DNA from 2 places in the Terribacillus sp. DMT04 genome. Region 1 is predicted to be linked to the other one. Evidence: riboswitches for the same ligand, from Rfam matches in the RefSeq annotation. Region 1 holds a riboswitch; the other holds the start of a gene.
What was found. A riboswitch is a leader RNA that binds a small molecule or an ion and turns the genes downstream of it on or off. The one in region 1 is predicted to bind S-adenosylmethionine.
Positions count from the first base shown of each region.

Region 2: another riboswitch for S-adenosylmethionine. It lies ahead of KS242_RS01675 (homoserine dehydrogenase); the one in region 1 lies ahead of metK (methionine adenosyltransferase).

Region 1 is NZ_CP077639.1:2,295,478-2,302,836, forward strand. Features, by position in the region: partial or broken gene asnB (asparagine synthase (glutamine-hydrolyzing)) at 1-10, opposite strand, end outside; gene metK (methionine adenosyltransferase) at 142-1,341, opposite strand; SAM riboswitch class I at 1,527-1,632, opposite strand; gene pckA (phosphoenolpyruvate carboxykinase (ATP)) at 1,824-3,407, shown strand; gene ytkD (RNA deprotection pyrophosphohydrolase) at 3,453-3,929, opposite strand; gene KS242_RS12145 (hypothetical protein) at 3,960-4,490, opposite strand; gene KS242_RS12150 (DUF6612 family protein) at 4,858-5,697, shown strand; gene KS242_RS12155 (SurA N-terminal domain-containing protein) at 5,751-6,521, opposite strand; gene KS242_RS12160 (YqaE/Pmp3 family membrane protein) at 6,646-6,813, opposite strand; gene menC (o-succinylbenzoate synthase) at 6,877-7,359, opposite strand, start outside.
Region 2 is NZ_CP077639.1:298,226-305,584, reverse strand. Features, by position in the region: gene KS242_RS01695 (SDR family NAD(P)-dependent oxidoreductase) at 1-491, opposite strand, end outside; gene KS242_RS01690 (universal stress protein) at 1,034-1,453, shown strand; gene KS242_RS01685 (GNAT family N-acetyltransferase) at 1,522-1,932, shown strand; gene KS242_RS01680 (sugar phosphate isomerase/epimerase family protein) at 2,034-2,912, opposite strand; gene KS242_RS17975 (hypothetical protein) at 3,097-3,447, opposite strand; gene KS242_RS01675 (homoserine dehydrogenase) at 3,444-4,217, opposite strand; SAM riboswitch class I at 4,299-4,393, opposite strand; gene KS242_RS01670 (ThiF family adenylyltransferase) at 4,461-5,468, opposite strand; gene KS242_RS01665 (thiazole synthase) at 5,468-6,232, opposite strand; gene thiS (sulfur carrier protein ThiS) at 6,236-6,439, opposite strand; gene thiO (glycine oxidase ThiO) at 6,436-7,359, opposite strand, start outside.

The sequences.
Region 1 (7,359 bases):
AACCACACATTTACATTTAGCCTCTCTTTCATTCCTTCTAGCCTTTAATTATAGCACAAAACAATTCGAATCTTGTATCAAGAATATGGGTGCCGGCACAAAAAGAGCAAGAGCGAAAATTGCGCTCTTGCTTTTAACAGATTATGCGAATGTATAGCTTTTCAGCTGTGCTGCTCTGTCTGTCTGCTCCCAAGGGAAGTTTTTGTCTGTGCGTCCAAAATGACCGTACGCAGCTGTATCTTTGTAGATTGGCTGACGCAGGTTCAGCATCTTGATGATACCAGCTGGACGTAAATCAAATAGATCGCGTACTGCATTCACCAAAGCTTCTTGCGTTTGTTTGCCTGTTCCGAATGTATCAATACTGATAGAAACCGGTTCAGCAACACCAATTGCATACGCAAGCTGTACTTCACATTTATCTGCAAGACCAGCTGCGACGATATTTTTCGCCACATAACGCGCTGCATAAGCTCCGGAACGATCCACTTTTGTAGCATCTTTTCCGCTGAAAGCACCGCCTCCGTGACGTGCATAGCCACCGTACGTGTCGACGATAATCTTACGGCCAGTCAAACCAGCATCACCTTGAGGACCCCCAATAACGAAACGTCCTGTCGGGTTAATAATGTATTTTGTATCTTCATCCAGCAATTCAGCAGGAACAACAGGCTTGATGACAAGCTCTTTTAAGTCAGCATGAATCTGCGCCTGTTCTGCTTCTGGGTGGTGCTGTGTGGAAATGACGATGGTATCAATCCGCACCGGCTGATTATTTTCATCGTATTCTACTGTTACTTGTGTTTTACCATCTGGACGCAAGTAGTCCACAACCTCATCTTTCCGCACCTTAGCCAATTGCTTGGAAAGGCGGTGAGCAAGCGAAATAGGAAGCGGCATAAATTCAGGCGTTTCATTGCTGGCATAACCAAACATTAATCCTTGGTCGCCAGCACCAATTGCATCAATCTCTTCGTCTGACATATGCCCTTCGCGAGCTTCCAATGCTTGATTGACTCCGCCTGCAATATCAGGGGATTGCTCATCGATTGCTGTTAAAACAGCACACGTATCAGCATCAAAGCCGTATTTTGCACGGGTATAACCAATTTCTTTGATCGTGTTGCGCACGATACTTTGAATATCAACATAAGCACTTGTCGTGATTTCACCTGCGACAAGCACTAGCCCTGTGGTCACTGTTGTCTCACAAGCAACACGGGCATTTGGATCCTTGGACAGGATTTCATCTAATATAGCATCCGAGATTTGGTCACAGATTTTATCCGGGTGGCCTTCAGTAACGGATTCTGAGGTAAATAATCGACGATTAGCAGTCATTCTGCCAAATCCCCCTTCAACTACAATTAATACGGAAGTTCTACTCTTTCCAAGTATGTTATTAAGAAACTTGATAATGGGTGAAGGTTTGAAAGAGCACTACAATTAGTATTGCTCTTTTTTTAGTATTAAGCCGTGACATGAAAAAAACCTTCTATGCATAACAGAAGGCTGGCTTATTCCCTCTCTTATCGTTCAAGGTATCCCTTGCTCAGGTTGAGCACCATTTCACGTGTTGTGACGGTTGCCGGGTTTCTTAGGGCCTGTCCCTCCGCCTACTCTGAATAAGAGTGTTTCCGCTCGCACTTATGTTATCGAAACAACGCCCATAAGTCAATAAAATCCTACAAATACCGACTGTGTATATAGGGATTGCTATACGTTCCAATTTGACATTTTCATTGCAATTTAAAATAGTATGTATTAATATCTTAATGTGTTATACTATTATAAATTAAACAAAACAAAGGGCGGGATCTTAAATGCGAATGATGCATGCAGCAGCAGCTTTAGAGGAATTACGCAATCAGCCAAATGTAAAAAGAAACTTATCTGTGGCACAGCTGACAGAGGCGGCACTATCCCGTCATGAAGCGCGTCTGACAGAAACAGGCGCCTTGCGAGCAGCTACCGGAAAGTATACTGGACGCTCACCTAAGGATAAATTTATCGTACAAGACGAACTCTCCGAAAATAAAGTAGACTGGGGTAAAGTGAACCAGCCCATCAGCGAAGAAATATTTGAGCATTTATTAGATAAGGCTGTGAATTACTTACAGGCTCAAGAAGAAGTTTTCTCCTTCCAGGGTTTTGCTGGAGCGGATGAACGTTATCATTTACCAATTCAAGTAATCAATGAGTACGCGTGGCACAATTTATTTGCTCATCAGCTGTTCATCCGGCCATCTGATGAAGAGCTGGCAGCACATAAACCTGCTTTCACTGTTATTTCGGCACCTGGTGTGAAAGCAGATCCAGCTGTTGATGGCACAAACTCGGAAGCATTTGTCGTTGTATCATTCAAACAGCGTGTTATCGTTATCGGCGGAACAGAATATGCCGGTGAAATGAAGAAATCCATCTTCTCTGTTATGAATTTCTTACTGCCGCAGCAGGAAGTCATGCCCATGCATTGCTCTGCCAATGTCGGAGCAGACGGAGATACAGCTTTATTCTTCGGTTTATCAGGCACAGGCAAGACAACACTTTCTGCAGATTCCAATCGCCCTTTGATTGGAGATGATGAACATGGGTGGTCTCCGGACGGCGTCTTCAACATAGAAGGCGGATGCTATGCTAAGTGCATTAACTTATCTGCTGAGAAAGAACCGGAAATCCACGGAGCAATCAAATTCGGCACTATCCTTGAAAACGTCACGGTAAATGAGAATGGCGTATGTGACTATGATGATGGGTCGGTAACTGAAAACACCCGTGCCGCTTATCCGATTGATTATATAGAAGGAAGCCTTCCAAAAAGCAAGGCTGGTCAACCGAAGACAATCGTTTTTCTGACTGCTGATGCTACCGGAGTACTTCCCCCTATCAGCAAACTGACGACCGAACAAGCAATGTATCATTTCTTAAGTGGGTATACGAGTAAGCTTGCCGGCACAGAGCGAGGTGTTACTGAACCAGAAGCAACGTTCTCTACTTGTTTTGGCGCTCCATTCCTTCCGCTTGCACCCGCTGTTTATGCAGAGATGCTAGGCGATAAGATCAGCACACACCATGCAGAGGTGTATCTCGTGAATACAGGTTGGACTGGCGGCGACTATCACACAGGCGCGAGAATGAAACTTACGTATACGAGAAGAATGGTGCAAGCGGCACTGTCAGGAGAGCTGAAAGATATCCGTACAGCCGAGGACGAGATTTTCGGCTTGCATGTTCCAGTTTCTTGCCCAGACGTACCGACTGCCCTCTTAATGCCTGAAAATGCATGGGAGAATAAAACTGCTTACAAAGAAAAAGCACAGGAACTAGCAACGAAGTTTCATCGTAATTTTGAGAAATTCGATTTTATTGATGAGGCCATTCGCCAAGCAGGTCCGTTATATAAATAACAGAAAAGGACTGCCACCGAAGCCGAACGCTTCAGGGCAGTCCTTTTACATGGATTTCTCTAAGTTATTTATGTGGTGCAGTGCACTTGGCAATACTTTATCTTTCATCATGAAACTGTAATCAGCCTGCTGCGCCAAATGGGAAGGAAACCGATCAACAAGCACCGGACCATATGTTTCCAGATAGTTAGACTTCTTTTTCATCTCCGAAATAATGGCGTAATAGACATTTTTCACAATATGACCTGCCTTGCCGGCTACAAAGTATTGGCCAACATATTTAAGCTGCTGTACAACACCGCCTGTCTCCTCCATTACTTCCCGCATTGCCGCATGTTCTGCGGTCTCGCCTTTTTCTACTTTACCGCCCGGGAATTCCAATCCCCGATCTTTATGCCGCGTTAACAGCCACTTACTGCCATACCGGCATATGACCCAAACATGTTTAGGGTGATCAGAAAATGGATGGTCGGCGAAAGACATCTTCACTTCATTATTGTAGTAATCTCTGAATGTAATCATCGTCCCACTGCCTTCTTCTTCACATCAAACCTACAAGTATTTGACTTCTGCGATCTTCCAGCCTCCGTCATACAAGAATTTGATTTCGATTGTATAATTACCGTGCAGTTCATCTGCATTGCTTTGTGTAATTGTAACATACTTATCGGACTCTGTTTTTACTTTGTATGAATTATCTGGATTGTACCATGCAGGTGTTTCAGTTGGCACAATATATAACCCGTCTGCCTTCTCTGTGAAGTAAAAGTCAACCATAGGTTTGCTTACCGTTCTGGCAGCCACCTCATCGAAGCTTTTCAATAGTTCTTCCTTCGTATCGTAGTTGATGACCTTATAGTTTGCATCAATATCTTGTGTAATCTTGTCCATAAATGCAGCTGTCAGTTTATTAATTTGAGCTTGTGTCAGCTCTTGCTTTTCAGTTGTTTGGTCTTCCGCTGCCTGACTGCTCTCTGTCGTTACTGCGAATATATTCTCTGAATGGTATGATAGCGCAAATGTAATTGGGACTAGGAGTGTGATTATGACAGCAAGTGCTTTCTTCCAAGATGAACGTCTCATATGTATTCCTCCTTATTTAGTCTTAGTATTAGGTATTCCTCATCTTAGGTTATTTAAAACCCATATGTTTGCTTTAGTTAACTTTGTCTCCAATGGCATCAATCTCATTAACCTCCTCCCAAACACCTACTAATCTTGATATGGATAGGTAATTCCTATCTTTATGTTGCGCAAGCCGAATAAGGTATATAGTATATTCTCCTTAATTGTCACTTTTTGTAATATATCCGAAAAAAATCGTAATAATCTCGACACCAATTGGGTATTGTTTCCATAACAGCTGATCCATATGCTTCTGTAACAATGTTTATCGAAATACGCGTCTTGGATTCACAATCAGCACGATTACATTTTTGGAGGGATTTTTATGAAAAGAAAAAAGCATGCAGGATTGTTTATACTTGCGGCAGCATTATTTTTGACAGGCTGCGGGGCAGAAGGAGCCTCCTCATCAAGTGAGGAAGAAAAAGAAAAAACACCTACAGCAGAAGAAATTCTTAGCAAAAGTTACGAAGCAAATGAAGAACTGAATAGTTTTGATATGAGCATGACTACAAACGCAACTATTATGATGGATGGATTAGAACAGACTACCGAATCAAACTATAGCGGATCCATTATGCAGGATCCATTTGAGTTTAAACTGAAGATGGAAGTTATGGGAGAAGAGCTGGAAACGTATTTAAAGGATGATATGATTTATATGTATGAACCGACCACAGATATGTGGCTGAAGATGGACAGTGCTTCGCAATCAACTATTCCTGATACAAGTGAAGCGACACAAAATCCTACTGACAGACTCAAAGAGATTCAAGAACTGTCTGACAGCATTGAAGTCTCCGAGACAGATTCAGCGTACGTGCTGGATGTAGCCATTGCTGAGGACAAAATGATGGAAGTCATGGAACAAGAATTAGGTACTTCTATGGCGGAAGTGCGCGGTGTAGAAGACGTCACGTTTGATGCGTTTGATTACACAATTACGATAGATAAGCAGACAAATTATATGACAAATACAAAATTCGATATAGCAGGCAGCATGACAGAATCTGGTTCAGAAACACATTTCGACGGCGTTCTCAATATGGATATGTCTAACTTTAACGGTTTTGAGACAATCGAGCTTCCTTCAAAAGCGGAAACCGCTATAGATCTTTCGGCGGAAACTGCGCCAAGTGAACCAGAGACAACGATAACGTATTAATATAACAAAAGACATCACTGGGAGTACCGCCTCCTTGTGATGTCTTTTTAAACTTAAATCTTATATTCTACGTCTGCATCCTTCTCCAGCTCGTCCACCTTATCAAGCATAACGGTCTGCAGATTCTGCTGTTCCATTACTGTTTTAAGCTGCTCTTTTACTTCCTCATATTTCGGCAAGCTGTCTTCTTGCTTACTTTCTTTTGCTTGCTGCTCCATTTTTTCATAATAACTCTTCATATCGTCTTCTGTTACTTCTTTCGGTGACAGTTCGTTTTCAACGTACTTCGTTACAAGCAAACCTTCTTTTAATTGCTGCTTGTATTCTTCCTCCGTTGAGCCTGTCGCTTTTAACGCTTCTGCAAATTTATCTTCACTTCCAAGCTGGTCTTTTGCTGATTGCAATTCTTCGTTTACTTCTTTATCGGATACTTCATAATCATTATTTGTCGCGGCTTGAAGCAGTAATTCATTGCCAACTAGGCTCTTTAGCACTTGATCTTTCAGTTCCTTGGCAGCATCATCCGTCGTCGGATCAGCGCCGCTAGTTTGCGATTGCTGTTGAGCTTGAGCTAGAAGGGCATTATATTCTTCGCCTTTAATCTCTGTTTCATTGACGGTAGCAACTGTTTTATCCGCATCTACTTGCTGTTTCTCAAGTTTCTTCTGCATTTCTTCCATTTGCTTTTGTGCTTCTTCTTGCTGTTTCTGCGCTTCCTCTGTGTCGGCGCTGGATGAATTATCGGATTTATCCTCATCATTCCCGCATGCGGCTAATACTAATGCAAGCACCAGCATCAAGCATAGGGTCGTTAATCGTTTCATATTACAGAAACCCCTCTCTTGTTCTATGGTTACGAATGTAACATCTAAAGATACACAACTCAAGTATACCACGTCTTTTTAGTAGAAAAGTAAGAGAAAGACGCCCATTTGCAGGGCGCCTTTCTTAGGCAAACTTTTTGCGGTCTTTATGGTCCTTTACAACAAGGGCAGCATGTACTGCACCTGGGACGAAAAATAGCAGTGTTAAAGCTAAATTCAGCAATGCTTTGAACGGTTTGCCGGTAAATAACACGGCTACTGGCGGTAATAGAATTGCTAATATATACATCAACATAGGTATTCCTCCTCTAAGTTGCACTAGTATAGATATACCCATATCTATGTCTTTTGACACCTATCCGCCTTGTACGATGTCACGAGAGACATAAGCTAAATATTCTGCGTCCACCTCAACACCTATTCCCGGACCGTCTGGAATGGCGATACTGCCTTTTTCCACACGAAGTGGCTGCTGCAGTATGTCACGCGTAAAGTGTCTGTCAGAGCCAGATAAATCTCCCGGAATTGTGAAACCAGGCAGTGATGCGAGCGCAAGATTATGCGCCTTGGAAATTCCTGATTCGACCATCCCGCCACACCAAACAGGCAAGCCGGCTTGCTGACAAAGATCATGAATGCGAATTGCTGCGGTCATTCCGCCAACGCGTCCAATTTTAATATTGATCGTTCGGCAAGCTTGCAGTTCCAACGCCTGCCAAGCATCTTCCCAGCTTTCCACAGTTTCATCTAGGCAGATAGGTGTTTTCATCTGCTTTTGCAGCCGCTGATGCAGCACCACATCTCCTGGTGCAAACGGCTGCTCAATCATCTGCAGCTC
Region 2 (7,359 bases), 1.4 Mb from region 1:
CCTACTACAGCGTGCTTGGATGCAATGTACGGTGTTACACCAGAACTGCCATGCAGACCTGCTACAGAGGATGTATTAATAACCGTGCCATACTTTTGTTCTTTCATAACAGCAAGCACATGCTTTAACCCTAAGAAAATACCACGTACATTAACCGCTAACACCTTGTCCAAATCCTCTGCTTTTTGTTCTGTGATTGGCGCCACCTTGCCCTCAATGCCTGCATTATTAAAGAAAACATCAATTTTTCCATAACGATCCACTGTTTCACGGACATATTTTTCTACATCAGTTTCATTTGTAACATCAGCTTGAATGGTATGAATCTCACCTCTGGATTGTAAATCTTCTTTCACCTCATCCAGCTGGTCTGCAGCTAAATCGACAATAACCACTTTCGCACCTTTAGCTAAAAACTCCTCAGCTGTAACTTTCCCTATAGCTCCTGCTCCTCCAGTTATAACGACTACTTTATCAGTAAAATGTGCCATGGTACTTCTCTCCTTCATTCCATATTTAATGCGCTTACATTTCAGATTCCACATAACCTGCCTATATAAACAAATAAGTCAAACTTTTCTAACAGGAAGAAATACCTGCAGGGCTGCATACATTCCTTCATTTTTTGTTTAAACAAACGTTTGATTACAAGCCAACTTCCGACATAATCTAACCTTAACGATAATGGCACAACATCGTCTTGCTACTGCCTGTTTCGTTATCGCTGTTAATTGTGCTTTCTTACTGCGGTGCCTATCAGTCGGTTTGGCTACATTGAGGAGCAGCTTGAATTCTGACAAATGTCGATTGTTCGCTTTGTCGAATTGGTGAAGGTATAAAACAACCAATACTTCCACAATCAAGATGACTCCGCAGTGGCAATGATTAACAAAATCATGCTAAAATTTAAAGAGAAGGGCACTTCCATTACTTTGGAGCGATCGAACAAACGCAGTGAAGCCCTTGCGAACAGATTGACAGCGCACGATTCAGCATATGTGAACGTATCAAACCATTAAAAGGCGGTGCACCCATGTATAAGAAAATCGTAGTAGCAATCGATGGTTCTGATCATAGCTTCCTTGCCACAGAGCATGCGATCGAGTTAGCAAAGCTGCAGCCGGCAACACAAGTGGAAGGCATACTTGTCCTTGAATATGAGAAGACAAAAGCAGATGTGCTTCACAGCAGTGATCCGATTCAGCTGCAAATGCAGCGAGAAGAGAAGCTCCAGCGTTTTCGTGATGCTTTTGAAAAAGCTGCTGTGCATTACAAACTAATCATGAAGCACGGCGATCCCGCTCCAATGATTCTAGAGCACGCACGCGATACCAGTGCAGATCTTATTATCATCGGCAGCCGCGGGTTGAACCCACTTCAGGAAATCGTTATGGGCAGCGTCAGCGGTCGTGTAGCTAAACGTGCAAAATGCCCCATCATGATTGTAAAATAATAAGCAGCAACAAAGGCTGCCGGCAAACACCGGCAGCCTTTTTATCTACTCAAAAAAGGAGAGATACGGTGAATATAAGAAAACTTCTTCCTTCCGAAACGCCTCCCATGGAGCTCCTGCTTGAAGCAGATCCATCCGAAACAAAGGTTAAAGGTTATCTGAGTGAAGGAAGCTGCTTCATTGCGGAAGAAAAAGAAGAAATTATGAACATAGTCGTTCAGGCCTCAAGCCGAGGAAAAGGAATCGGTAAACAACTTATAAGCCATGCCATTCATCAGGCCAACAAAGACGGCTTTCGTTCACTGGAGGTTGGCACAGGAAACTCCAGCATTGGCCAACTGGCTTTCTATCAGAAATGTGGCTTCCGTATAGCAGCCATTGAGCCTAATTTTTTCCTGCATCATTATGATATACCTATCTATGAAAATGGGATTCAATGCCGGGATATGATTCGGTTAGTTTACTCATTGTCCCCATAAACGTACATCACCATAGCTGTTTATGAATGAAGAGACTAGATTTTCCAAGTAGGTTATAACTCTAAGTCGAAAGATGATCATAGAGATGCGACAACCCATTTTCAACAGAGCTTTCTTTGTGCTTCATTCTCTGCTAGAAACCGTTTGACTGTCTCGATATTGTGTTTGATAGATTCCTTTGTAGGCAAAGACGTACTAAAGTCTTCCATGCCAATAAACCCTTCATAACCAACAGCTTGCAGGTCTAAGAGAACTTGCTTCCAATTCACAATCCCTTTTTCAATTAACGTCCACTGCACTGACCAATCTGCAGTCCCATCCGTATGCTGCTGTTTCTTTTGCCAGCCTGCATTTTTCACATGCACATGAGCAAGATAGTCTCCTAACAATTCCAATCCTATGCGATGATGCTCATATCCTTCATGCACCATATTGCCAGGATCATACAAAACACCAATGTTCGCTGGATCACATGAACAGACAAGCCGATGGGCTAAACTCGCACTAGGCGCAATCGTACCGTGATGTGTTTCAATTAAGCCTTTTACTTTGTATTGCTTGCACATTTGTTCTACCTCATTCAAGTAAGCAGTCGCAGCACGAAACAGGTCATTATAATGTTGAGACCGATCATAAGACGGTACACCAATACGTATCGTGGCAGCACCAAGCTTTTGCGCAACCTGCAATGTTTGTTCGGTAGCTTTTAAATCTCCAGTAGTTAAGTATGGAAGAACACTTAATATGTTAATTCCATTATGGTTCGCAGTGCTTTTTAAATTCTCAATCTCTTGATCCGTTATTGCTGGTGATATGGTACACAAGTTATTTCTCCAAAAGCTAGGTGCTTCCTGTCTTAACTCTGCTGCTGTGTCTTTGAACCGCCATTCTACAGCGGAGTAGCCAGTTTCTTTTAAATAACCAATAAGAGCTTCCGGCGTCATATCTGGTGCCATTACTGAATACAGAGAGAATTTCATGTTTTGCACTCCTTCTACTTATTCCAACAGATAATTAAGAGTAATACCTACCCCTTCATAAATATTCAACTATTATCTTTTAAACTCAGCCAATTCTGCATAACGAGAAATAAATCTACACAAAAAGGAACTAACATAGTCAGTTCCTTTTTAATCTTCTTAGACCGAAGCACTTGTCACATTGTCAGGCCTCCGCTACTAAACGTTCGGTTTTACCAACCACCCGATAGTAGTTCTCCTCCGCGGGTTTCTCTTGAACTACAACTTGGCCCGAAGGCAGATGCACGTACGGCGCAGCTTCCCTTTTCTCCGTGAATTGGAACTGTCGTTTTACACTGAGTTCCTTGCGCTGGTGCACAAGATTGGCTAAATCTTCTACGATGGCACTTGCAGTTGGCAGCGCACCAGCACCTGGCCCTTGCAGTTTCAGTTTTCCGACAAGATCACCCTCGATACAAACAGCATTATCTACTCCATCTACACTGTAAAGCGGGTGCGCAGCTGATAATACAACCGGCTCCACGTATACTGTCACTTCTCCCCCGTATTTTCGAGCGTCGCAACGTGTTTAATTTTCCATCCTCGTTCGGCAGCTGCATGAATATCCTGCGAGGAAACGGAACGGATGCCCTTGCGTGTCACTTTTTCCCAATCTGGCTGTGCTTCGAATAATAAATCACTTAGGACCATCAATTTATAAAATGCATCCCAGCCATCTACATCATTAGCTGGATCAGCTTCTGCAAAACCTGCTTCTTGCGCAAGCTGTAATGCCTCTTCAAACGAAATGTTTTTATCGGCCATTTCGCTCAAGATAAAATTTGATGTGCCATTTAAAATAGCCTCTACTTTAACAACATGGTTAATATGCAGCAGTTGTTTTAGCGTGCCAATAACTGGTACACCGCCTGCTACTGCTGCTTCATATTCGAGACGTACACCTTTTTCTTTCGCTAATGCCTTTAGCTCTGCTCCTTTAGAAGCAATCATTTCCTTATTGGCAGTGATAATGTGACAACCGCGAGATATAGCTTTCGTCAAATAGCTGTACGCAGGCTCGATGCCTACACTCGCTTCAATAACGACATCCAAATCTGTTCGTGCAAAGAATTCCTCTACATTATCTGTAAGCAGGACATCCTGTACTTCCTGTTCATATTTTTGTTTATCCCGGACTAACACACCTGCCACTTGTACTTCCTTACCGAATACTGTCTGCAGATTCTCCTGATGAGAACGAATTGTTCTGCCCACTGCACTGCCCACTGTGCCGTACCCTATTAATCCAACTCTTACTGCTGTCATTATTTTTGCCTCCTCGGATGATTTTCTGCATAAAAAAAGCCTCCCTGAGAGGACAGGGAGACGTAGGATCCGTACTGTGTCTTCTCATCTACAGGAATTAGCACCTTTACAAGTCAGATAAACTTGCAGGTTGCCGGGCATCGTCGGGCCAGTCCCTCCGCCGCTCTTGATAAGAATTTTATATTTGTTATGGAGAATTTTAACATTGCGTTACCAATGAGTCAACAGAAAATTCCAACACTATCAGCCGACAAGACTGTCATAAAGAGAGCGCGCTCGATTAATATCATCTATGCCGTGAATAATTGCTCGCCCGTCTGCAAACAGTACAACCCGATGTCCTCTGTGATGAAATGCCAGCAAGTATTCGTTGGCGGTTACGGGTTCCACTGCAGAAACCCATTGTTCAGATAAAGCTGTTAAATCCAGTGATTTCTTTGATCCTGGCCGTATGTGAACAGCTTCTCTGCCACAGAGTACATCCAGCTTTGTCTGCGTGGCTCCATTTAGATATGGCCGCTTAGCTTCTGTACTACAGCTTAGACAGTTCGGATCCTGAAGACGTTGCACGTTCACTGTTGTATAATCTCCCGTCCATATATCAAATGCGCGCAGCTCAGGTGCTACTTCCTGACGGCATAAAATCCGTAATGTCTGCGTCACTTGCATGGCTGCCACCCATTGTACAATTGGGCTGATAATTCCGGCTGTATCACATGTTTCACTTTGCTGCGGAAGCTGTTCCAGAAGACAATGCAGACATGGTGCATCCTTCGAAACAACGGGATATGTTACCCCATAGCTGCCAACGCATGCTCCATAGATGTATGGTATACCGTATTTTGTGGCTGCATCGTTAACAATCAGTCGCGTTTCAAAATTATCGGTAGCATCTAAAATCACATGCGCTCCCTCTACCAGTTGTTCGATATTATGATGATCTATGTTCTCAATCACAGCATGCAGCTTTACATGCTGATTGATTGCTTGCAACCGCTCCGCTGCCGCTAGCGCTTTCGGCAGATAAGCGGCAGCATCTTCTTCCGTATATAACTGCTGACGCTGCAGATTGTGTAGTTCTACATAATCCCGATCGATAAGCACGAGCTCCCCAATACCCGCACGCACAAGCATTTCTGCAGAAGCAGAGCCTAAAGCACCCATTCCGATTAAAACAATCTTACTGTTTTCTATCTGCATCTGGCCTTCTTTACCGATAAACAGCTCTTGTTTACGATAACGATCTTGCATTACGTAAACAACCCTTCACCCGGGCTGCTAGCTTCCGCGTAATTTTTCTCTGGAATTCTTCCTGCTTCAAAACCTAATCTGCCCGCTTCTATTGCTAGTTTCATAGCATGTGCCATCCGGACAGGATCAGCAGCCCCAGAGACCGCTGTGTTTAGCAGCACACCGTCAGCTCCAAGCTCCATCGCGTACGCTGCATCCTTCGGTGAGCCAATGCCAGCATCAACAATGACGGGTACATTGCTTTGTTCAATGATCACGCGCAGATTGAAAGGATTTATGATTCCTTTTCCTGAACCAATAGGTGATGCTCCCGGCATGATAGCATGCACGCCCAAATCCACGAGACGTTTGGCTAATACAACATCATCTGACGTGTAAGGCAGGACAATGAACTCCTCTTCTAACAGCATTTCTGTTGCCCGTAACGTTTCAACTGGGTCTGGAAGCAATGTCTTATCACAGCCGATCACTTCTACCTTCACCATGTCACATAATCCAGACGCTTTAGCTAGCTTGGCAATACGGACAGCTTCTTCTGCTGTTTTTGCGCCTGCTGTATTTGGCAGCAACGTATACCGACTCAAATCCAGCTGTTCCAGAAAATTCGGCTGTGATGCCTCAAATATATCCATCCTCCGCACTGCGAATGTCAGTATTTCAGCATTTGATATATTTACTGCTTCCTTCTGTTCTTCAAATGATGGGTACTTGCCTGTTCCTAATAGCAAACGGGATGTAAATGACTTATCAGCAATTTGTAACATGTTTCATCCTCCTCCTACGAAATGGATTAATTCTACTTGATCGCCATCTTTTATCGGCTGGTCGGTATAAGCAGCCTTATTGATAATCTCTTTATTCAACTCCACAATTACTATTCTATTTTCTAGGGACAGTGACGCTAACAGCTGTGCAATTGTATGAATCTCACCAGATAATTTCTGCTGCCTGCCATTTAGTTGAATTGTCACACCAATACCTCCTCATTGGAATACGGCCGATCCACCCGAAACGCTTCCTTCCATTGATCCGAAACGTCATTGCCGCTTAGCAAGTCAGCAATCATTTTCCCAGTTGCTGGTGCAAGCAGAATACCATTGCGCTGATGTCCAGCAGCAATAAACAACCCCTTCATTTTCGGGTGTTCTCCGATGATCGGCTTCCCATCGAATGTTTGTGGTCGGAGCCCCGCCCAGCTTCTGAGAAAAGGCATCTCATCAATATCCGGCAGCATCTGTCTCGCTTTTTCCATAACTGCCTGTATACCTCCAAGTGTCGGCTTGGTGGACCAATCATTCTCGACTTTTGTCGCTCCGATGATTAGTTCGTTGTTGTTTCGAGGAACAATATAATGCTGATCATGGAATAAGCTGCATGTGAGCGGAGCTTGTGTATTGGTAACAGCAATGCATTCCCCCTTTACAGGAAAGATTGGTGACCCCAAGCCTGTTTGCTCCAAGATAGAATTACTCCAAACGCCACTAGCAATAACGACGCGCTCTGCCTGCCATTTTCCCATGGAAGTTTGTAACTGATAGTGCCCGCCTTCCCGCTCTATCTTCTCAACGCGCGTATGCGTGTGAATTTCGGCACCGAGTACTTGCGCTGCAGAATGAAATCCGCTGCAGGCGATTGCAGGCATGACGTGCACATCTTCTTGCATATGAACAGCACCTAGAACGGATGCTGCTAATCTAGGGGTTTTATCTGTTAAAGATGCACGATCCAGCCACGTTACCCCTTCTAAGGAACACAATTTTAACAGGCTCGCTCTTTCTTCTTCTGTGAAGACAAGCTTTAACAATCCACCTGTACGGCGCTCTATATCTATTCCTGCTAAGGAGCGAATTTCTGCTTCTGCTTCTTCGTATAACTTTTGACTTGTACGCGC